4 regions of the Erwinia pyrifoliae DSM 12163 genome follow, and region 1 is predicted to be linked to each of the others. Evidence: predicted binding sites of a transcription regulator. Region 1 holds the regulator's gene; each other region holds the start of a gene.
What was found. The regulator PurR, encoded in region 1, represses purine synthesis genes. The targets are predictions, from matches to a motif close to CANGCAAACGTTTGCNTG.

Region 1 (5,314 bases):
GCTGGCAGAACAGGCCGCATAGATTGCGACATTACCGCTGTACAGGGGGGATTTAAGCAGGGTTACAAAACCGGGAGCGGCGATTTCAGGCGCGCTTTTATCCCCCCGTGGTGGTGATGGCAGGCGCAAGGTAGGCACCAGCAGCAGCAGAGTAATCAGTAACAGCGTAACGAAGATGGACTGCCATGAAAAATGCGCTAACAGCCAGGCACCCAACAGCGGGGCCAGCGCCGGGGAGAGCGCGACCAGCGGCATGATGGTGGCAAACACACGGTTGGCCCGGGCAGCGCTGTAGCGGTCAACGACCAGAGCCTGCCAGCTTACGGCCGCAGCACAGACGCCGACAGCCTGCACAAATCGCCATGCCAGCAGCGAAGCCGCTGAATTAACCCAAAGCATGGCGGCACAGCCGATAGCAAACAGACTCAGACCCATCAACAGTACTGGCTTACGCCCGATGCGGTCTGAAAGAGGCCCCCATACCAGTTGCGCACAGGCAAAACCGGCCAGAAAAATACTCAGGCTGGCGCTGATAGCCCCGGCTGGAGTATGCAGATCTTGCTGCATCACACCAAATGCGGGCAGGTACATATCGGTGGCAAGGAAACCCAGCATGCTTAGCAGCGCAAGGTAAATCATAAAACCTTTAGAATACATGTTGATCAACTCTTATCAGTCCATTTTTAGCCTGAGCAGTGTAATCGCGTGCAGGACAGTCTGTGAAACGCTAATATTAGTCAATCGACATGAATTTTTTTGAAGGCAAATATGTGGTCTGAACATTCACTGGAAGTTATTGATGCCGTGGCCCGGACCGGAAGTTTTACCGCCGCTGCCGCTGAGCTACATCGTGTGCCCTCTGCGGTAAGCTATACGGTGCGCCAGCTTGAGGAATGGCTGGCCGTAAGTCTGTTTGAAAGGCGGCATCGTGATGTGGTGTTAACCGACGCCGGACGGGTATTTAGCGAGGAAGGCAGGTTTGTCATCAAAAAAATGATAGCCACGCGCCGCCGCTGTCAGCAGGTGGCAAACGGCTGGCGCGGGCAGCTCAATATCGCTGTCGATCGCATCGTACGCCCGTCGCGTACGCGGCAGCTGGTGGTGGATTTTTACCGCCACTTTCCTGACATGGAGCTGCATATCATGCCAGAAGTGTTTAACGGCGTTTGGGACGCGCTGGCAGACGGGCGGGTGGATGTGGCGATAGGTGCTACACAGGCGGTTCCGGTTGGCGGGCGTTTCGCTTTTCGTGATATGGGAAGCCTGAACTGGCGCTGTGTGGTTAATGCGCTACACCCGTTAGTCAGCCGCCCCGGGCCGCTGACTGAAGAGTGGATACGCGAGTGGCCTTCGCTGGTGCTGGAAGATACCTCACGCGCGCTACCCAAACGCACAACATGGACGCTGGATAATCAGCGGCGGCTGGTTGTGCCTGACTGGGAAAGCGCCTTTGATTGTCTGGGCGCGGGGTTATGCGTTGGCATGGTGCCGGGCCATTTCGCCCAACCGTTGTTGCAGAGAAACGAACTGCGTGAGCTGGCGCTTAGCTCACCTTTTCCAGACAGTCCGTGCTGTCTGAGCTGGTCGGAACAAAGCGCCTCACCGGCGCTGAGCTGGCTGCTGGAATATCTTGGTAGCACGGAAACCCTGAAGGCCGAGTGGCTGAGCGAGCAACAGCATCCGGGGCCGATGCGCAATTAACGGCGGTAGTCGCGGTAAGGTCCGTCCGCCACCGAACGTCGTTCGATAAGAGAAGGATAAACCTCAATGGTCTGGGACTCTTCACGTTTGCTGGTAATGCGATCGATTAACATATCAAAGGCGGTCTCACCGAGACGCTCTTTCGGTTGATGTACGGTCGTCAACGCCGGAGTGAAGTATCGGGCGTTGCGCACGTTATCATAACCGATCACCGAGATGTCTTGCGGCACGCGCAGTCCCATTTCATCTGCTGCACAGATTGCGCCCATCGCCATGATATCGCCTCCGCAAAATACGGCGGTCGGACGCTGTTTCTGCGCCAGGATCTGTTGCATAGCAAGATAACCGGATTCAGGTTCAAAATCACCCTGTACCAGCCACTCATCACGCAGTGTGATCCCGGCCTCGGCCAGTGCTTTCAGAAAGCCCGCATGGCGCCCGCCCCCGGTGTTGCGTTCCAACTGACCCGGGATGGCAGCAATGTCACGGTGCCCGCGTTCAATCAGATAACGCCCCGCCAGATAGCCGCCATCAAATGCGTTATCCAGTACCGTGTCGGTAAAGTCACCGCGTGACTTGCCCCAATCCATTACCACCATCGGAATATTGCGGTTATCTTCTAACATCGCAATCAGCGCGTCCGGGTATTCAGAGCACATGACCAGCAGGCCATCCACGCGTTTTTGCGCCATCATCGACAGATAAGCCTGCTGCTTTTGGATATTGTTATGCGCATTGCCCAGAATCAGGGTATAGCCTTGAGCAAAGCAGCGGTGCTCCACCGCTTCGATGATTTCTGCAAAATAGGGTGCTTCGCTTGAGGTTGCCAGCAGGCCAATGGTTTTGGTGTGGTTTACCTTCAGGCTACGAGCTACGGCGCTTGGTGAGTAATGCAATGCTTTAATAGCCACCCATACCGCTTCACGCGTCTCTTCGGCGACAAAGCGTGTTTTGTTTATGACGTGCGACACGGTGGTGGTAGAAACACCCGCGCGCTTTGCCACGTCCTTAATTGTTGCCATGAAAATCCTACTCCTGGTGTTATCAGTAACCTGCTGATAACTGGTTTGTTAATCGTTTGCCTGGATGCAGGCTTTTCCCGACTGGACAGAATGATTGGGGGCTGTCTCAAAGAATCGGGAAGGGGTAAGGTTTGTCCGTAACAGGACGCGCAGTGCTGGCTTAGCCAAATTTTGGCACCGTTGCGCAACGCAGAGGATGAATTCTAACAAGGCTGCGCAAAGAAAACGAGATGTTTACTGTTAACGATAGGAATAATTGCAGACTGTTAACCCAATGTGGGTAATGGCGAAGTTAAATCACTTACCGAAATTGATAACGATGAGTCCAGACGGAATCGTTGATTACGAGGCAGCAATGCGTTTCGTCTCGCGGCCCGGCGGGAAAATTGTCTGCCAGCGGTTAACGAACCGTCTTCGGTGTCACCACGCGACGAGCGCCTATGTAATGTTCTTGCCAGAAATCATCACCCAGTGTGCTGACCTGAATATCTTTACCTGTTCGTGGTGACTGAATGAATTTACCGCCGCCGAGATAGACGCCTACATGATCGGCGCGACTTTTACTGTTGAGACGGAAGAACACCAAATCGCCCTTCTCAAGCCTGTCACGCCTGATCGGAGCGGCATCGCGCAGGTGATACATCTCATTTGCGGTGCGAGGAATTTTGAATTTTACTAAATCTTTATAGGCGTACCAAACCAGGCCACTGCAGTCAAACCCGGTTTTAGGCGAGCTGCCACCCCACAGATAGGGTTTACCCAGCTGGCCCATCAGTTTATTCACTGCGCTTTCACGCGCTTTTTGATAACGAATGCGATGCGCATTACTGAGCTTTATAGGGGCCGACAGAGCCGTCTTACGATCTGCACGCTGCCTGCCGTAACGTTTTTTTATTGTCTTTTTGATGCCGGGTTTGTAGGCAGACTGGCTTTTAACCGTGTTGCTTTTTTTTGTTGGGCGCTTAACGACAGTGGTTTTATTTTTTAACTTTTGTTTTTTCGCCGTGCTTAGCTGCGCCGGTCGTGCGGGTTGTTTAGTTTTTTTTACCGGAGGTTGTTTGATTTTTTTGGTTGTGGAAGCTTTTACCGGGCGTTTTTTGCGTCGTTCATCTTCGCGCGCGATATTTCGGTCAGCTTTGTGCCGATCGGCATTAACAGGAGCCTGTGGCGATGCGTGCGCCATATTAAAAAATAGCTGAGCGAAAGCGAGCATGAAAAGCGTAATGAATAGACGCATCATTTCCATTAACAGTTCGTGCATTGCGGCAGGCAGCAATGCGAGGGTAAATAGTCAATTCTGCACGCTGGCAGAAGGTTGTAAGAATTCTAAACTAAATGGAGAGCAAAAGGTAAGGTCTTTTTTGTTACAATAATACAGCCGTGGTCGATAGTTTAACATATATAATCAGTCTGTTAACTCAGTGCGTTACCTTAACTATTTGTCAACGGATGCAGCAAAGCTCAGAAGAAAATGTTATTTTGTTACCATCCTCTGACCGTTAACCGGGTGAAAACCCGATAAGTATTGAAAATGTCATTTTCAACCTCAGGTCAGAATAGCTACAATATTGGCTGGCTACAGCCTATACACGAAGTATCGTATTGAGGAAGGCATTTATGAGTACTGTTGAAAAAATTCAGCGCCAGATCGCAGAAAACCCAATCCTGTTGTATATGAAAGGCTCGCCGAAGCTACCGAGCTGCGGTTTTTCTGCTCAGGCCGTACAGGCGCTCTCCGCCTGTGGCGAGCGTTTTGCGTATGTGGATATCCTGCAAAACCCGGACATTCGTGCTGAAATGCCAAAATATGCAAACTGGCCAACGTTCCCGCAGCTGTGGGTTGACGGTGAGTTGGTCGGCGGTTGCGATATCATCATCGAGATGTATCAGCGTGGTGAACTGCAACAGTTGATCAAAGAAACCGCCCAGAAATACCCAACTGACGCCGCAGAGTAATCGCCTTGGCTGGCGTCTGAATGGGCGTGATGAAACTTTCAAGCCAGTCAGTGATAATAACTGACTGGCATTTCACTTCGGCGTTTCGCCATACCCCGGCTTGATCACTCATCTGGAGCAAACGGCTTCCCTCTGACGGCCTCCTCACTTACAGCGTCAACGATTTCAACTCACCGCCCGGGAATTGCGTTGAGCTGTTGCCTCAGGCCATCATATTTGGCTTCCAGCCCCTGAACAGAAGAACATCAGGTATTAAAGGCTATTTCCCCCCTAAGTTAGTTGCCGGGACAGCTCTCTGCAGCAGCGGGCAGTGGCCAACCGCCAAGACGTTTCCACCGGTTAACCAATTCACAGAACAGATCCGCCGTTTGCAGCGTGTCGTACAAGGCCGAATGCGCCTGTGCACTGTCGAACGCCATTCCTGCTGCGTGACAGGCTTTTGCCAGCACGGTTTGCCCCAGCGCCAGCCCGCTAAGCGCAGCGGTATCAAAGGTTACGAAGGGATGGAAAGGGTTTCGTTTCAGACTGGCACGTTCTGCTGCGGCGTTCATAAAGTTGAGATCGAACGTCGCATTATGCGCCACCATAACCGCCCGGTTACAGCCGCTGTCCTTAATCCCTTTACGCACCAGTTT
Region 2 (5,314 bases), 1.7 Mb from region 1:
AAACTGACGGGTCGCTAAGATGGCGATAATGACCAGTATGATTAAAAAGAAAATCGGCGGCTTCATGGCGTTCATCCTGCTGAATATCAAAGTTGTCGGGTTGCAGAGCGCGCTTATCAGCATACAAGCGGATCCATCCCATTGTCACATTGTTGGTCATTAACCTACACTGGGACGGAATTTGTCGAGTTCTTCATCTACAAGGACAACATATGATCTGGTCTTTCCTCGCCGTTCTCTTTTCCGGCTGGCTGTATGTGGATGCATCCTATCGTGGACCGCAATGGCAACGCTGGGTATTTAAACCGGTCACCCTGCTGTTAATGCTGGCCTGGGCCTGGCAAGCGCCGGTGCTGAAAACTACCGATTATCTTATCCTCGCCGGACTGATAGCCACGCTGGCGGGTGATGCGCTGATATTGCTGCCGAACAAACGTATGCTGTATGCCATCGGAGCATTTTTCCTGTCGCACCTGCTGTACACGCTGTGTTTTGCCAGCCAGATGACGCTTACCCTGTTCTGGCCAATACCGCTAACGCTACTGATTATCGGCGCGCTGGTACTGGCTACCGTCTGGACCCGGCTTGAAGAGTTGCGCTGGCCGATTAGTACCTTGATCGGTATGGCGCTGCTGATGGTCTGGCTGAGTACCGAGCACTATTTTTTCCGCCCGAGCGATTACAGTTTCACCTTAATGGCTGGGGCCGACCTGCTGCTGCTGGGAAATATTGTCTGGATAATCAGCCATTTCCGCTGCCGTTTCAACGCAGACAGCGCGATTATCGCCGCCTGCTACTTCGCCGGTCACTTTATGATCGTGCGCTCCCTGTGGCTGTAATCGCTAAACGCGCTTGACTCTGGAGTGAACTCCAGAGTGTAAGATGGTTATCGACGGGTACTGATGCCCGCCGTTACCGATCGGGAGGCGTTATGCAGCAGCACTCTTCTTGTGGTTGTGGTCACCACCACGCCAACAAACAGCCCGGGTGCGCGACCCGCTCGCGCCCCGTTATCAAAAAAGTCACCGCCGTTAGTGCAGAAACGCCCTGCTGTGGCGATGCCGACTGCGGTTTGGCGGATTCACCAGATGAAGAGGCCGACAGGCTGGCGCAAACCGCCCGTTTTAGCTGGCGGGTGCAGGGCATGGACTGTCCGAGCTGCGCGCAAAAAGTCGAAACCGCCGTCAAACAACTTGCCAACGTTAGTGCGGCCCGCGTGGTTTTTGCCAGCGAAAAACTGCTGGTCGATGCCAGCGACGATGTGCGTAGCCAGGTTGAACAGGCTGTCGCACGCGTTGGCTTCCGGCTTCAGCGCAGCGATGCGGCAGCACCTGCCGTTGAAGCCCGTTTCTGGCAGGAAAACCGCAGCGCGCTGGTGCTGGCATTGCTGATGGCGGCCAGCTGGCTGCTCGGTATTATCCATCCTGGCGCGGGGACTTTCGCCTTTACCCTAACCACGCTGGTTGGCGTCTGCCCGGTTGCGCATCGCGCTCTGCGGCTGATACGCAGCGGCTCACCGTTCAGCATCGAAACCCTGATGAGCGTTGCCGCCATTGGCGCACTGTTTATCGGTGCGACGGCCGAAGCGGCGATGGTGCTGCTGCTGTTTACGCTTGGTGAACGGCTGGAGTCATTTGCCGCCGGTCGGGCGCGCAAAGGGGTGACGGCGCTGATGGCCCTGAAACCTGACCAGGCGCTACGAATTCGCTGCGGACAGCGTGAAAGCGTTGCGGTAAGCGACCTGCGTCCGGGTGACGTGATTGAAGTCGCCGCCGGCGGGCGTCTGCCTGCCGATGCAAAGTTGCTGAGCCCGTTTGCCAGCTTTGATGAAAGCGCTCTGACAGGGGAATCGGTGCCGGTCGATCGCCAGCAGGATGAAGCTATCGCCGCAGGCAGCATGAGCGTTGACCGCCCGGTACAGCTGGAGGTTATTTCGGAACCGGGCCGCAGCGCCATTGACCGCATCCTGCATCTGATTGAGGAAGCCGGGGAGCGGCGTGCGCCAATCGAGCGTTTCCTCACCCGGTTTAGCCGCATTTATACCCCGATCGTCATGGTGCTGGCGCTGGCCGTGGCGCTGCTGCCTCCGCTGCTGATGGCGACGGCATGGCAGCCGTGGATCTACAAGGGATTAACGCTGCTGCTGATCGGCTGTCCGTGTGCGCTGGTTATCTCCACTCCGGCGGCGGTAACCTCGGCACTGGCCGCCGCAGCTCGTCGTGGCGCGCTGATCAAGGGCGGTGCGGCGCTGGAAAACCTCGGCAACGTGCGTACTATTGCTTTCGACAAAACCGGCACCCTGACTGAGGGGAAACCCCAGCTTACCGCCATCATCGCGCTGGACGGCAGCGATGAAAACCGGCTTTTGGCTATTGCAGCCGCTGTTGAACAAGGTTCATCACATCCTTTAGCACGGGCAATCGTCGCAGCGGCCGATGCTCGTCAACTGGCGGTTCCTGCGGCCAGCGATCGGCGTGTGCTGGCAGGCAGTGGCATACAGGCAGTTGTAAGTAATCGCTTACTATCTGTAAGTTCACCGCACAGATTACCCGAAAATTTATTGGCCCAGCGGCATAAAGAGATAGAAGCACTGGAAAATGGCGGCAATACCGTGGTGATACTGCACGACGAACGACAGCTACTGGCAATCGTCGTCCTGCGCGACACGCTGCGCGCCGATGCCCGTGGTGCGCTGGCAGAACTGCAGGCGCTGAATATTCAGGCCGTGATGCTGACCGGAGACAACCCGCGCGCTGCGGCAGCCATTGCCGCCGAGCTGGGCATTGACTACCGCGCCAGCCTGTTGCCGGAAGATAAGGTCAACGCCATCACCAGGCTGCAGCAGCAGCAGGCGGTAGCGATGGTAGGTGACGGCATCAACGATGCGCCAGCGATGAAAGCCGCCACCATCGGTATTGCGATGGGCAGCGGCAGCGATGTTGCGCTGGAAACCGCCGATGCGGCCCTGCCGCATAACCGCCTTGCCGGACTGGCAACGATGATCCGCCTGTCGCGTGCCGCCCACGCCAATATTCGTCAGAACATTGCACTGGCGCTGGGCCTGAAAGTCCTGTTCCTGATCACCACGCTGCTGGGTATTACCGGGTTGTGGCTGGCCGTACTGGCCGATTCTGGCGCTACGGCGTTAGTGACTGCTAACGCACTGCGCTTGCTCGGTAAGAGATAACGGGCTAAGCGCAGCGTCAGGCTATAGCCCTTTTTTCAGCAGATATTGATAGGGCAGCGCGTCGACGGCCTGTGCCACCAGCGTATGTTCCATAAAACGGCAAAAACCGGGAATGTCACGGGTGGTGGCCGGGTCATCGGCGATAATCAGCAGGGTTTCGCCCTCCTGCATATGGCGCACGGTTTTACGCACCATCATAACCGGTTCCGGGCAACGCAGCCCCTGGGTATCAAGGGTTTGGTCAGGATTGGCAAATGGGTCGCTCATAGTTCTCTCAATAAGGGAAAAGCAAACTTTGCACTATTTTACCCTGGGTCAAAGCAGGTGCAACCATTCAGCCCCACGATAACGTTTGCGCTCAAATCAACCGTTGCATTGGCAGGCTAAATCGGTAATATGCCGCAAAATCGTACATATCCACTCGATTTCGCGTTGCGGTAAGGCATGGCTCAGCGTGAAAGATGAAGGACAGGACTGGGTTCCCTCACCCCATAACAGATAAAAAGGCTCAATATGCTCGCATTCAGTTCTCGTCAGCGCCTGCACGCGCTGGTCTGGCTCTCTTTGTTTCATCTGCTGATCATCCTTTCCAGTAACTACCTGGTGCAGCTGCCAGTCACTATTTTCGGTCTGCATACCACCTGGGGTGCTTTCAGCTTCCCGTTTATTTTTCTGGCGACCGACCTGACGGTGCGTATTTTCGGCGCACCGCTGGCGCGGCGCATTATTCTGGCGGTGATGGTGCCTGCGCTGTTTGTCTCATATGTCATTTCAGCGCTGTTTTATCAGGGTGAATGGCAGGGCTTTGCGGCACTCGGGCAGATGAACCTGTTTGTGGCGCGTATCGCCTGCGCCAGCTTTATGGCCTATGCGCTCGGCCAGGTGCTGGATATCCAGGTCTTTAACCGCCTGCGCCAGAAAGCGGCATGGTGGATAGCACCCGCTGCGGCGATGTTCCTCGGCAATATCAGCGATACGCTGGCCTTCTTCTTTATCGCCTTCTATAAAAGCAGCGATCCGTTTATGGCTACGCACTGGGTTGAGATTGCGCTGGTGGATTACAGCTTTAAGGTCCTCATCTGTATGCTGTTCTTCCTGCCGGCTTACGGCCTGCTGCTGAATGCGATGCTGAAGCAATTAACAGAGAAATCTAATCCCCCCCGGGTGAATTTCGGCTAGTCTGATACTCTGCCTACCTGAAACACCCACACAGATGGCTTCAGGTAGTGATATTGTCACTACCAGCGGGTTGCTTTTATGCAGTGAATACGCTTGTATCCATGCTTAGCGACACGCGACCAATTTTAAAAGGGACTCTGATGCGTAACTTACTGAAGTATGCCGGAATTGCAGTGCTGGTCACGGGCCTCGCAGCCTGTGATGGCAACAATGATAAAGCCGCTGATAATCAGGGCGTCAGCAGCAGCCAGTCAGCGCAGAACGTCACGCTGATGGATGGCAAACTGAGCTTTGCATTACCGCCGGGGATGAGTGATAAGAGCGGCAAGCTCGGAACCCAGGCCAACAACATGCACGTTTATGCCGATGAGTCTGGCCAGAAGGCGATCATTGTTATCGAAGGCGACAGCAGCAATGAAGGGCTGGATACCCTGACGGAGCGCCTGGAAGCGCAGCAGCGCAGCCGCGATCCGCAGCTTCAGGTGGTGACCAATAAAACTATCAGCGTGAAGGACCATGAGCTACAGCAGCTGGACAGCGTGATCTCTGCCAACAATCAGTCCTCATGGTCTTCCGTGGTATTGGGCAAAATCGACGGCAAGCTGCTGACCCTGCAAATTACCCTGCCCGCTGATAATCAGCAGCAGGCACAGACTGAAGCAGAAAGCATTATTAACTCCATCACGCTGAAATAATTGCCAGCGTATAAAAGCCGCCTTCACAAAGGGGTAAAGGCGGCTTTCTGCAGGTGATTATAAACCGGCGTGTTGACGAATGTACTGGCGTGCTTTTAGCGCATATGCAAACGGGTTCGCCAGCGCCGGGTCCTGTTCCGCTTCCACCACCATCCAGCCCCGGTAGCCGGCATCGTCGAGGATTTTGAATACCGGGTCGAAATTAATCACGCCGTCGCCCGGCACGGTGAAGGTTCCTCTCTTTACACCATCC
Region 3 (5,314 bases), 2.0 Mb from region 1:
CGATGGATGGCGCAGATCGACGCGATTAAAGGTGGCTTCGGCGGCGTTAACGCTCAGATCTCCTGACCAGATGCCCCATTGACCATGGCGCGCCATCAGCAGGTTGCTGCCCGTGCCGTCCAGCGCCGTCATCTGAAACGGAAAGTCCGGGCTGACATCGATAATCAGATTATGGCTGGCGCTGAGTTTGCTAACCTGCACGCTATCCAGCCATGAAGGCAGTGCCTGCATCCAGCGCTCGCGCCAGTTGAGAGGCAGGGTGTACTCCAGTCCTGCCACCACCAGTTCATCCAGCGTTAGCTTCTTATCGTTGCGCGTCCAGTTACCCTGAGTACGCACCAGGCCGTTTACCCAGCGGGTACTGAACTGGTTCAGGGCTATACCCTGTGCCGAGAAGGTCATCCGGGCGATCGGGTCGTCAAGCTGCATGCTGCCGTTGACAACCGTGTTGGCGTTCAGCACCAGCGTGCCATTATCGCTTTGCCAGTCGCCATCGCGCAGCGCCAGGTCTTTCAGTACCAGATCGAGATCGGTGACCGCCCAGTCTTTCCCTTCCAGCCGCGCATCCGTCACGTCCATACGTGCAATATGCACTGGCGGCAGCGAGCGCAAGGGTTGCAGAAATTCACCCAGGGACTTATCACTTTGCAGGCGGATGCGGTTAAGGTGCAGGCTTGCTACCTGCCAGCTTCCCTGTGCATCACGCCGGGCGCTGGCGGTGACCGATCCCAATGCCATATCGGCACCCAAATTACTCAGTACTAACTGCCGATCTTTGATGCTGCCCTGAATCAGTACGTTAGCGGCCGGGATGCCGTCCAGCGTCAGCGCACCGGCGCTAAGCTGGAAACTGGCGTTTTGGCCCAGCACATCATCCTTTTCAGGTTTCCACGGCGTAATACCGCCGTCGACACGTTGTGCCTGTAACGGCCAGTTAGCCAGATTGCGGATTAGCGCCATCTGGCTAAGCTGAAGTCGGTCAGCCTGCAATGAGAAAGGGGGGCGATGAGTACTAAGATTTAACGTACCTCTGTCGAGCTGGATACTGGCAAAGTGCAGCGGATGGCTGAACTGTTTCATCCCCAGCCCAAGGTCGACGTGTTGTGCTACCAGTGAGGCGGGTTGGCCTTTGCGGGCAAAGGAGACGTCATTCAGGATCAGATGACCGGGACTGGAGAATTTATGCTCCACTTTACTGAACGACAGCTGATAGTCGCTGTTTTCCCCGATCTGGCGGCTAATCCATCCCGCCCCCCAATGGGTTTGCAGTAGCAGATAAAGGCCCAGAGCCACCACCAACAGGAGCAGTAACAGCGTGAGCAAAACGTTGCCGAGAAACTTCATCGTATCCATCCCTATGAATTCTGGTAATGGCTTGTTATGCCCGATTTATCGCTGTAGCTCAACCTGCAACGACGGGCGGACGAAAATTATTCGCCCGCCCGTCAGTTATGCCAGGAATAGGCTTATTTTTCGAGGGGAAACACCAGATTCAGAATAATGGCGGTGATACCGCCGGCGGCGATGCCGGAAGAGAGCAACGTTTTCAGCCAGTCCGGCGCAAACTGCAAAATCAGCGGCTGCTGGGAAACACCGAGGCCGACAGCCAGCGACAGTGCGATGATCATCATCGCCCGACGGTTCAGCGGCTCACGCGAGACGATGCGTACGCCTGAAGCGGCGATAGTACCGAACATCACAATGGTCGCCCCGCCGAGAACCGGCTCAGGAATATGCTGCACAAAACCACTCACCGCCGGGAACAGCCCCAGCGCAATCAGCATCAGCGCTACAACAAAACCCACGTAGCGGCTGGCAACGCCGGTGAGCTGGATCACGCCGTTATTCTGACCAAAACAGGAGTTGGGAAAAGTATTAAACAGTGCAGAGACACAGGAGTTCAGCCCATTAGCCAGTACGCCGCCTTTCAGCCGCTTCATATACAGCGGGCCGCTGACCGGCTGCTCGGAAACGTCAGAGGTGGCGGTGATATCGCCAATGGTTTCCAGCGAGGTCACCATAAATACCAGCATCAGCGGGATTAACAGGTTCCAGTCGATGCCCAGCCCGTAATAAAATGGCGTCGGGATGGTGATTAGCGCGCTGTTGGATGGTGCGGTATTTTCCGGCAGCATTCCCATCACCCAGGCCAACAGATAACCTGTTGCCATGGCAATCACCAGTGAGGCGACGCGCAGGTACGGGTTACGCTGGCGGTTGAGCACAATAATCACCGCCAGCACTGCCCCCGCCAGCAGCAGGTTTTTCGGTGCGCCGAAAGTGTGATCGCTCATTGCGGCAAAGCCACCGCCGATGGAGGTCAGTCCAACCTGAATCAGCGACAGACCGATGATCATCACCACAATACCGGAAACCAGTGGGGTGATAACGCGACGGGCGAGGTGCAGCACCCGGGACAGCGCCATCTCGGTACAAGAGGCCAGCATTAGCGTGCCAAACAGCGCGGCCATCATGGTCGGTACGTCGGCTCCGCCATTTTTCAGCGCCAGCCCGCCCATAATCAGCGGCGTGACAAAGTTAAAACTGGTGCCCTGAATCGACAGCAGCCCGGAACCCACCGGCCCCCAGGTTTTAATCTGCAGGATCGACGCCACGCCGGAGGCAAACAGGGACATGCTGATGACGTGCTGCGTATCCTGTGCGGGCAACCCGAGTGCCTGACAGATAAGAAGCGCGGGCGTGATCACGGCGACAAACATCGCCAGCAGATGCTGGCAGGCGGCAAACAGGGTTTGAGGCAGCGGCGGGCGGTCTCCAAGACGATAAATCAGCTCGCTTTTACCCGCAGTGACAGAGTGCGGTGCGGCGGCGACATCCCGGGTTTCAACGGTCATTCACAGGCTTCCCAACGGCAATAAAGAGGCGATTTTAGTCTTCTTTAGCGTAAAAGCAATCGTTTGCTACTTGCCGGCCTGCATAGGGTTGGTAGCCGGTACGCAAGACAAGTTCAGACGTTGGCACCAGGCTCGGCCAATGATAACCGGGAAAGAGATTTAACGAACAGGCAGGCGACATCCCGCCGCCGACTCAGCCAGCGGATGTCGTAATAAGAGGGATGAGTCAGTGACGATGCAAATTAAGCATTGGTATAACGCTCGGTTTCCGGCAGCCAGCGTTCAATCAGCGCCACGGCCTGTTCGGGATAGTGCTGGTGGATATGGCGCGCCACGCGCTGAACCTCCGGGATTAGCGCCTGGTCGCGCAGCAGGTCGGCCACCCGGAATTCGGCATTGCCGGTCTGACGCGTGCCCAGCAGTTCACCTGGACCACGGATTTCCAGGTCACACTGGGCGATCACAAAGCCGTCGTTGCTGTCGCGCAGCACCTGCAGGCGCTTCTGCGCCGTTTTACTCAATGGAGACTTGTACAGCAGCACACAATGGGAAGCCACCGCGCCACGACCCACGCGCCCGCGTAGCTGATGCAGCTGTGCCAGTCCAAGGCGTTCGGGATTCTCGATAATCATCAGGCTGGCATTCGGCACATCAACCCCGACCTCAATCACCGTGGTAGCGATCAGCAGGTGGATTTCACCCTGCTTAAAAGCCTGCATCACCGCCTGCTTTTCAGCTGGCTTCATGCGGCCGTGTACCAGCCCGATAGTCAGTTCCGGCAGCGCCAGTTGCAGCTCTTCCCAGGTGGCCTGGGCTGCCTGAGCCTCCAGCAGTTCGGACTCTTCGATCAGCGTGCACACCCAGTAAGCCTGGCGGCCTTCACTGCCGCAGGCGTCTTTTACGCGGGTAATGATATCCGCACGCCGCGTATCAGGGATGGCCACGGTGGTCACCGGGGTACGTCCCGGAGGCAGCTCGTCGATAGTGGATGTATCAAGGTCGGCGTAGGCGGTCATTGCCAGCGTGCGTGGGATCGGCGTGGCGGTCATAATCAGCTGATGAGAATGAAACCCCTGCTCCTCGCCTTTTTCCCATAGCGCCAGACGCTGGTGGACGCCAAAACGGTGCTGCTCATCAATAATCACCAGTGCCAGACCGTTAAACTGTACCTGCTGCTGGAAAATAGCGTGGGTACCGACAATCATCGATACCTGGCCGCTGGCAATCGCCTCCTGCTGCGCCAGGCGAGCCTTACCCTTCTGCTTCCCAGCCAGCCAGCCGACTTCCAGCCCCAGCGGCGCGAACCACTGGCGGAAATTATTGGCATGCTGCTCGGCCAGTAGTTCGGTCGGTGCCATCAGCGCGACCTGCTTGCCCCAGGCAATAACGTTTAACGCCGTCAGCGCCGCGACCAGCGTTTTACCGGAACCCACATCGCCCTGCACCAGGCGCATCATCGGATAATCATGGGCCAGATCGTTTTCAATTTCGCGTACCACCCTCTGCTGTGCGGCGGTAGGGCGGAAAGGCAGCGCGGTAAGCAGCCGATCGCTTAACTCATGGCGGGGCGACATCGGCAATGCGTGATAACGCTGGGCGCCGGCGCGTACCGCAAGCATGCTGAGGTTATGCGCCAGCAGTTCTTCCATAATCAGACGGCGCTGCGCCGGATGCGTTCCGCTGTTGAGATCGGCCAGAGCTATATCGGGCGGCGGGCGATGCAGGGTGCGCAGGGCATCGGGCAGGCTGATTAATCCCCCGCTTAACTGCGGCGGCAGCAGCTCGGCAATGGCACAGGTATCGAGCAGGGTTAATGCCTGATCGGTCAGATTGCGTAATGTTGCCTGGCGTACGCCTTCAGTGGTGGAATAGACCGGCGTCAACGTCTCCTGCAACCCGGTGACGCTATGTTCTCCCTGAACCTTGTATTCAGGATGAATGATCTCGGCACCACGCTGACCACGTTTTATCTCGCCGTAAGCAGTTACGCGTCGACCCACCGCAAGGCTGTTTTTCATCCCGGCATTGAAGTTAAAAAAACGCAGCGTCAGCGTGCCGGTGCCATCACCTATCTGGCAGGTCAGCATACGGCGGCGGCCAAATGAGATATCGCTGTGCAGCACTTCCCCTTCAACCGTGGCGTAAATGCCCGGCAGCAGGTTGTTGATCGCGTAAAGCTGGGTACGATCTTCGTAGCGCAGCGGCAGATGCAGCAGCAGATCCTGTACCGTTACCAAACCGAGTTTTGCCAGCTTTGTCGCCTGGCTCGCTCCCACGCCGGATAGCGTGTTGAGCGGCACTGCATCCAGCAGGCGGCCCTGCATTATTTACGTGCCTTAGATTGCATGGTTGCCCACCATTCAGGGTCGGCAACTACCTCACCGCGATCGTTAATTTCAGGGTAGGGCAACCCTTTATGTTTCGCAACGCGAGCCAGCACCGGATAGCCGCCTTCGAAC
Region 4 (5,314 bases), 1.9 Mb from region 1:
TCGGCAACGGATCACCGCAGTCCGTGCTAAAACCCGGCACGATGTCTATCATAAGGCGGTCAATTGACCGCCTTATTTTTTTGCATAAAAAGAGAATTCAACATGAACCATAGCGATACCATCGTCGCTCAGGCGACGCCGCCGGGGCGTGGCGGCGTCGGCATCCTGCGTGTTTCCGGCCACAAAGCCGCCGGGGTGGCGCAGCTACTGCTGGGTAAACTGCCAAAACCGCGCTACGCCGACTATCTGCCATTTCGCGATGCGGACGGTAGCACCCTCGATCAGGGGATTGCGCTGTGGTTTCCCGGCCCGAACTCCTTTACCGGTGAAGACGTACTGGAACTGCAGGGCCACGGTGGCCCGGTGATCCTCGACCTGCTGCTGAAGCGCATCCTGTCATTGCCCGGACTGCGCATCGCTAATCCTGGCGAGTTCTCGGAGCGCGCTTTCCTGAATGACAAGCTGGATCTGGCCCAGGCAGAGGCGATTGCCGACCTGATTGATGCCAGCTCAGAGCAGGCGGCGCGTTCTGCGGTCAACTCATTGCAGGGGGTCTTTTCTACCCGCGTTAACCGTCTTGTGGAAGCACTTACTCACCTGCGGATATACGTGGAAGCGGCCATCGACTTCCCGGATGAAGAAATCGACTTCCTGTCGGATGGCAAAATAGAGGCCCAGCTGCATCAGGTCATTGACTCCCTCGACGCGGTGCGTAGCGAAGCACGCCAGGGGAGCCTGCTGCGTGAAGGGATGAAAGTGGTGATTGCCGGGCGACCCAATGCGGGGAAATCCAGCCTGCTGAACGCGCTCGCCGGACGCGAAGCCGCTATTGTCACCGATATTGCAGGCACAACGCGTGACGTGCTGCGTGAACATATCCATATCGATGGTATGCCGCTGCATATTATTGATACCGCCGGGCTGCGCGAAGCCAGTGATGAAGTCGAACGTATTGGTATCGAGCGTGCCTGGCATGAAATTGAACAGGCGGATCATGTGCTGTTTATGGTGGATGGAACCACCACCGATGCCACCGATCCGGCAGAGATTTGGCCGGACTTTATCGCCCGACTACCGGAGACGTTGCCCGTTACCGTGGTACGCAATAAAGCCGATATCACTGGCGAAATAAAGGGCGTTGAAAAAGTAAGTGCCCACTCACTTATCCGCCTTTCGGCACGTACCGGCGAAGGCATTGAAAATCTGCGCGACCATTTGAAGTTGAGCATGGGCTTTTCCGGCAATATGGAAGGCGGTTTTCTCGCCCGCCGTCGTCACCTGCAGGCGCTGGAGTTAGCAGCTACTTACCTGCAGCAGGGAAAGCATCAGCTATTAGCCGCCCGGGCCGGAGAACTGCTGGCGGAAGAGCTACGTATGGCACAGCAGGCGCTGAGCGAAATCACCGGCGAGTTCAGCTCCGATGACCTGCTGGGGCGTATTTTCTCCAGTTTTTGTATTGGAAAATAATGCTGCGGGTGGGACAGTCAGTTACCACCTGCAGGCCAAAGCGTGAAATGTCCAAAATCTGAAAATACGGCAATAAATAGAATCCAGGTGAAATGATTTAAGAAAATTCCTATAATTACAGGAGTGATTATCCGACCATTATCACGGAGCGACAAATGGCAAGTCATTTTGCACGCTGGGCGCTGGCGCAATGCAGGCCCAAGGTTCACCGAGTACAGCAGCAGCTTATTGAATACTCTTCCATTTTTTGACGAGAAACGGCGAAGCCGCTTTCTGGCAGGCCGAGCTTTGCTCGCCGAGCTGATGTTCAGGGTCTATGGCATCCCGAAACTTCCTGGGATAACGGTCAGCGGTAACGGCCGCCCGCATTTCTCCGACCCTGACTTACCCGATTTCAGTTTCGCCTATGCCGGTAACGTCGTGGGGGTGTTGTTAGGCGATGAAGGAGAACGCGCCGGACTGGATATGGAGATGGTGCGGGCGCACAGCCGTCAAACGTTGGAAAACCAGTTTGAGCACCTCTCGTCGGGCGAAAAAGCGTGGCTCAACGCGCAGAGTGATGCCATTGAAGCTTCGACCCAACTCTGGACCCTGCGCCAAAGCATTCTCAAATTGATCGGTGAAGGCATCAATAGTATGGACTCACTTCAGCTACATCCGGCTTCCGGCCGGCTTCGCTCCGTCAACAAGCTGGACATTCAGGCGCTTTGTGACGCTGAACCCTCGCTGGTCTGGTCTTGTGCGCTTTCGCCTGGCAACGACAGGTTAAACTTGTGGGAATACAAAGGGGACGGCGGCTGGGAATCACTGCGAGAGATTAACTTGTATGCGCAAAATATGGCACCGAGTACGCTGCGCCTGACCAGTCTGCCGGCGGAAAAACAGCTGCCTCATTCCTGAGTATGCGGGTGGCATAAAAGCCTCCCGCTCTGCGGATTAATGCGTGTCAATAAACACGATCTTCAATACGAAAAGTAGCGCCACCACCACCACACAGGGGCTGATTTCACGCCAGCGTGCGGTTCCCATCTTCATCACACAGTAGGAGATGAAGCCCAACGCGATCCCTTCAGTAATAGAGAAGCTAAATGGCATCATCACCGCCGTGACAAAGGCCGGCACCGCTTCGGTCAGATCGTCCCATTGCACGCACGCCAGGCTCGACGTCATCAAAACCCCAACGTAGATTAACGCGCCAGCCGCCGCGTAAGCTGGCACCATAGCGGCCAGCGGTGACAGGAACATCACCAGCAGGAACAGCAGACCGGTTACCACCGCCATCAGGCCGGTGCGTCCGCCAATGGAGACACCGGAAGAGCTTTCGATATAGGCCGTTACCGAAGACGTTCCGATAAATGAACCCGCCACAGAGCTGATACTGTCAACATACAGCGCCTGTTTCATGCGCGGGAAGGTGCCCTTTTCATTGCTCAGACCGGCTTTATCGGTCACGCCAATCAGCGTGCCTGAAGAGTCGAACAGGTTAACCAGCATAAAGGAGAAGATGATACCGGCCATTCCGACGTTCAGCGAATCCTTCAGGTTAACCTGACCTAGCACCGACGTTACGGCAGGAGGCGGGGAGAAAATGCCGGTGAACTTAACATCGCCTATCGCCAGTCCAATAGCCGTCGTGACCACAATGGATACCAGAACCGCAGCATGAATATTGCGTGATGCCAGAATGGCGATGATAAAGAAGCCTAGCGCTCCCAGCAGCACGCTGTGCGACGTCAGGTTACCGATGGTGACCAGCGTGGCTTCACTTGGCACAATGATGCCGGCGTTCTTTAATCCCATCAGCGCAATAAACAGACCTATGCCGGCAGTGATCCCCACACGCAGACTCAGCGGTATATTCGCTATCATCCAGTAGCGCACACGGAACAGAGTTAGCAGCAGCAGGCCAACAGCCCCCCAGAAGATGGCCCCCATGCCGACCTGCCAGGAGATGCCCATCGCCCCCACCACCACAAAAGCAAAGAAGGCGTTCAGCCCCATTGCCGGAGCCAGCGCGACCGGTAAGTTTGCCACCAGCCCCATCAGAATGCTGCCGAAAGCAGCTATCAGACAGGTTGTAACAAACACCGCCCTGGTATCCATGCCGGCCACGCCAAGGATCTGCGGGTTAACGAATACGATGTACACCATCGTCAGAAAAGTGGTAAATCCGGCAATCACCTCGGTACGCACGGTGGTGCCATGTTCCTGTAGTTTAAAAATCCGTTGTAACAGCCCGGGATTAGTCATGATGTGATTCCAAAGCGGAGAAAGTTGTCGGCGCTTATCCTAACGCATTACTGTCATTTTGGTATGGCGAACGTGCGATTTTTTCGCAACCGATTGCGTTATAATCCTTCCTTATGACAGTCATCAGGTGTGGTTGCCGTTTGCAGGTCGCAACAGATTGGCATGCGGGTTACCGCAGAGACAAGGTCAGAATGATACAGCCGATACGATGACCTGTCATACAGCGCGAATAGCACGAAAAGGATGGAGGCGGGCAGGCCGGAAAACCGGCCTGAGCTTAAATACTGGATGGTTGTCACGTTTTGATTAGGGTTTATTCAGCCGCAGATCTTTTAAGTGCCGTAAAACAGTTTCAAGACTGACTCCGAGTTTGCGCGCAATATCCCTTTGTTCTGAACCATCGTTCATCATTTCTATAATCGTCTTCTGCATATTGGGGCTGGAGCCTGCATAGTAGAAATGAAGCTGAAAGGTTTTCAGACAGCCCTGGCAGCGGTAGCGCTGGATCCCTGAGGCAGAACGCCCATTACGTCGGATCCTGGCGCTTTCACTACAACGTGGACAGGCAATATCTCCCATTTTCATACATATCACTCCTGGAGCTAAACGTTTACAATAATAAAACAGCATGAACACATCCGTTTTCACTCTCCACAAAGAGAATGGAAAGCCGGTCAATAAAGAGCTTCACAGTAAAAATATAATCTACGCAGCGATAATCCATTATAAAACCGAGACCAGTTTTCAACCTGCGGGCGTTAATCATTTATCAGCGTTTATACACAGCCCGGCACTCTCTCAATGTTAACCTGAACAAGGAGGCGTTGATGGGTTCAAGAGATTATCAGCACATATTTTAGTCAGTTTTAAACTTTTTAGCCCCTGAGGTAATAACAATATTTAGCAATACTAACCATATTTTCACTTCATGTAAAAATCAAAAAATTATGCAAAAGGTAGGGGAAACGGCTTGGTTAGAGAAAAATACAGATTAATAACTTTAAACTTTAAAAAAATATTCTAATACTATTTTTATGCGAAATAAAAAGTCGCATAAAAAAATAATGCGATTACCTATATCTTCGTCACTTAATTGTAAAAAAATATACGAAAATCACAGATCATATAAATATGCAGTAAAACAGGAAATAATTTACTTATATTTAACTTTAATATCATGACCCAGGATCGGGCAAACATCGTCGAGAGTCAGCAGAAAATGGCAGATCGTCATGGGGAGGAACATGATGGCTCAATGGGCATATGCCATTTTTCTGTGCCGCACGGTAAGCCAACAGATCCCAATAGCCTTGTGCTACCGCGCACAATCCGGTAAACAGTGAAAACATCAGAATAGTGAAGGTCAATACGCGAATAAGCCCGAAGCGATCGCTGAGATGGCCGAAAATGATGCCTCCCAGCACCTACCGATCGGCGTCCAGGTCACCAGAGAACCGGCCTGTGAAGCGGTTAGTGCCAGCGTTGCGCTGGTAGCATAAAGCCGAGGATCGGCAGGTCGAAACCATCCCATGCATAACCGCTTACGGCGGCGGGCATTGCTTTGCCCGGCGTCACGCTGCGCCTGCCGGCAGAAGGA

Region 2: the regulator PurR is predicted to act here: its motif matches at 3,529-3,546, upstream of tusA (sulfurtransferase TusA).
Region 3: the regulator PurR is predicted to act here: its motif matches at 2,908-2,925, upstream of EPYR_RS00215 (nucleobase:cation symporter-2 family protein).
Region 4: the regulator PurR is predicted to act here: its motif matches at 3,800-3,817, upstream of EPYR_RS18285 (NCS2 family permease).

What each region holds. Positions count from the first base shown of each region.
Region 1 is NC_017390.1:2,131,578-2,136,891, reverse strand. It holds gene punC (purine nucleoside transporter PunC) at 1-657, opposite strand, end outside; gene punR (DNA-binding transcriptional activator PunR) at 769-1,701, shown strand; gene purR (HTH-type transcriptional repressor PurR) at 1,698-2,723, opposite strand; gene EPYR_RS09515 (C40 family peptidase) at 3,124-3,960, opposite strand; gene EPYR_RS09510 (Grx4 family monothiol glutaredoxin) at 4,341-4,679, shown strand; gene rnt (ribonuclease T) at 4,955-5,314, opposite strand, start outside.
Region 2 is NC_017390.1:3,798,905-3,804,218, forward strand. It holds gene EPYR_RS17380 (DUF2500 domain-containing protein) at 1-66, opposite strand, end outside; gene EPYR_RS17385 (lysoplasmalogenase) at 213-839, shown strand; gene EPYR_RS17390 (zinc/cadmium/mercury/lead-transporting ATPase) at 932-3,187, shown strand; gene tusA (sulfurtransferase TusA) at 3,209-3,454, opposite strand; gene EPYR_RS17400 (7-cyano-7-deazaguanine/7-aminomethyl-7-deazaguanine transporter) at 3,701-4,366, shown strand; gene EPYR_RS17405 (DcrB family lipoprotein) at 4,507-5,061, shown strand; gene iolE (myo-inosose-2 dehydratase) at 5,119-5,314, opposite strand, start outside.
Region 3 is NC_017390.1:59,081-64,394, forward strand. It holds gene EPYR_RS00210 (AsmA family protein) at 1-1,344, opposite strand, end outside; gene EPYR_RS00215 (nucleobase:cation symporter-2 family protein) at 1,467-2,855, opposite strand; gene recG (ATP-dependent DNA helicase RecG) at 3,098-5,179, opposite strand; gene trmH (tRNA (guanosine(18)-2'-O)-methyltransferase TrmH) at 5,179-5,314, opposite strand, start outside.
Region 4 is NC_017390.1:3,999,984-4,005,297, forward strand. It holds gene mnmE (tRNA uridine-5-carboxymethylaminomethyl(34) synthesis GTPase MnmE) at 103-1,467, shown strand; partial or broken gene EPYR_RS18280 (4'-phosphopantetheinyl transferase family protein) at 1,623-2,367, shown strand; gene EPYR_RS18285 (NCS2 family permease) at 2,404-3,717, opposite strand; gene EPYR_RS18290 (IS1/IS1595 family N-terminal zinc-binding domain-containing protein) at 4,024-4,347, opposite strand; partial or broken gene EPYR_RS21280 (MFS transporter) at 4,980-5,314, opposite strand, start outside.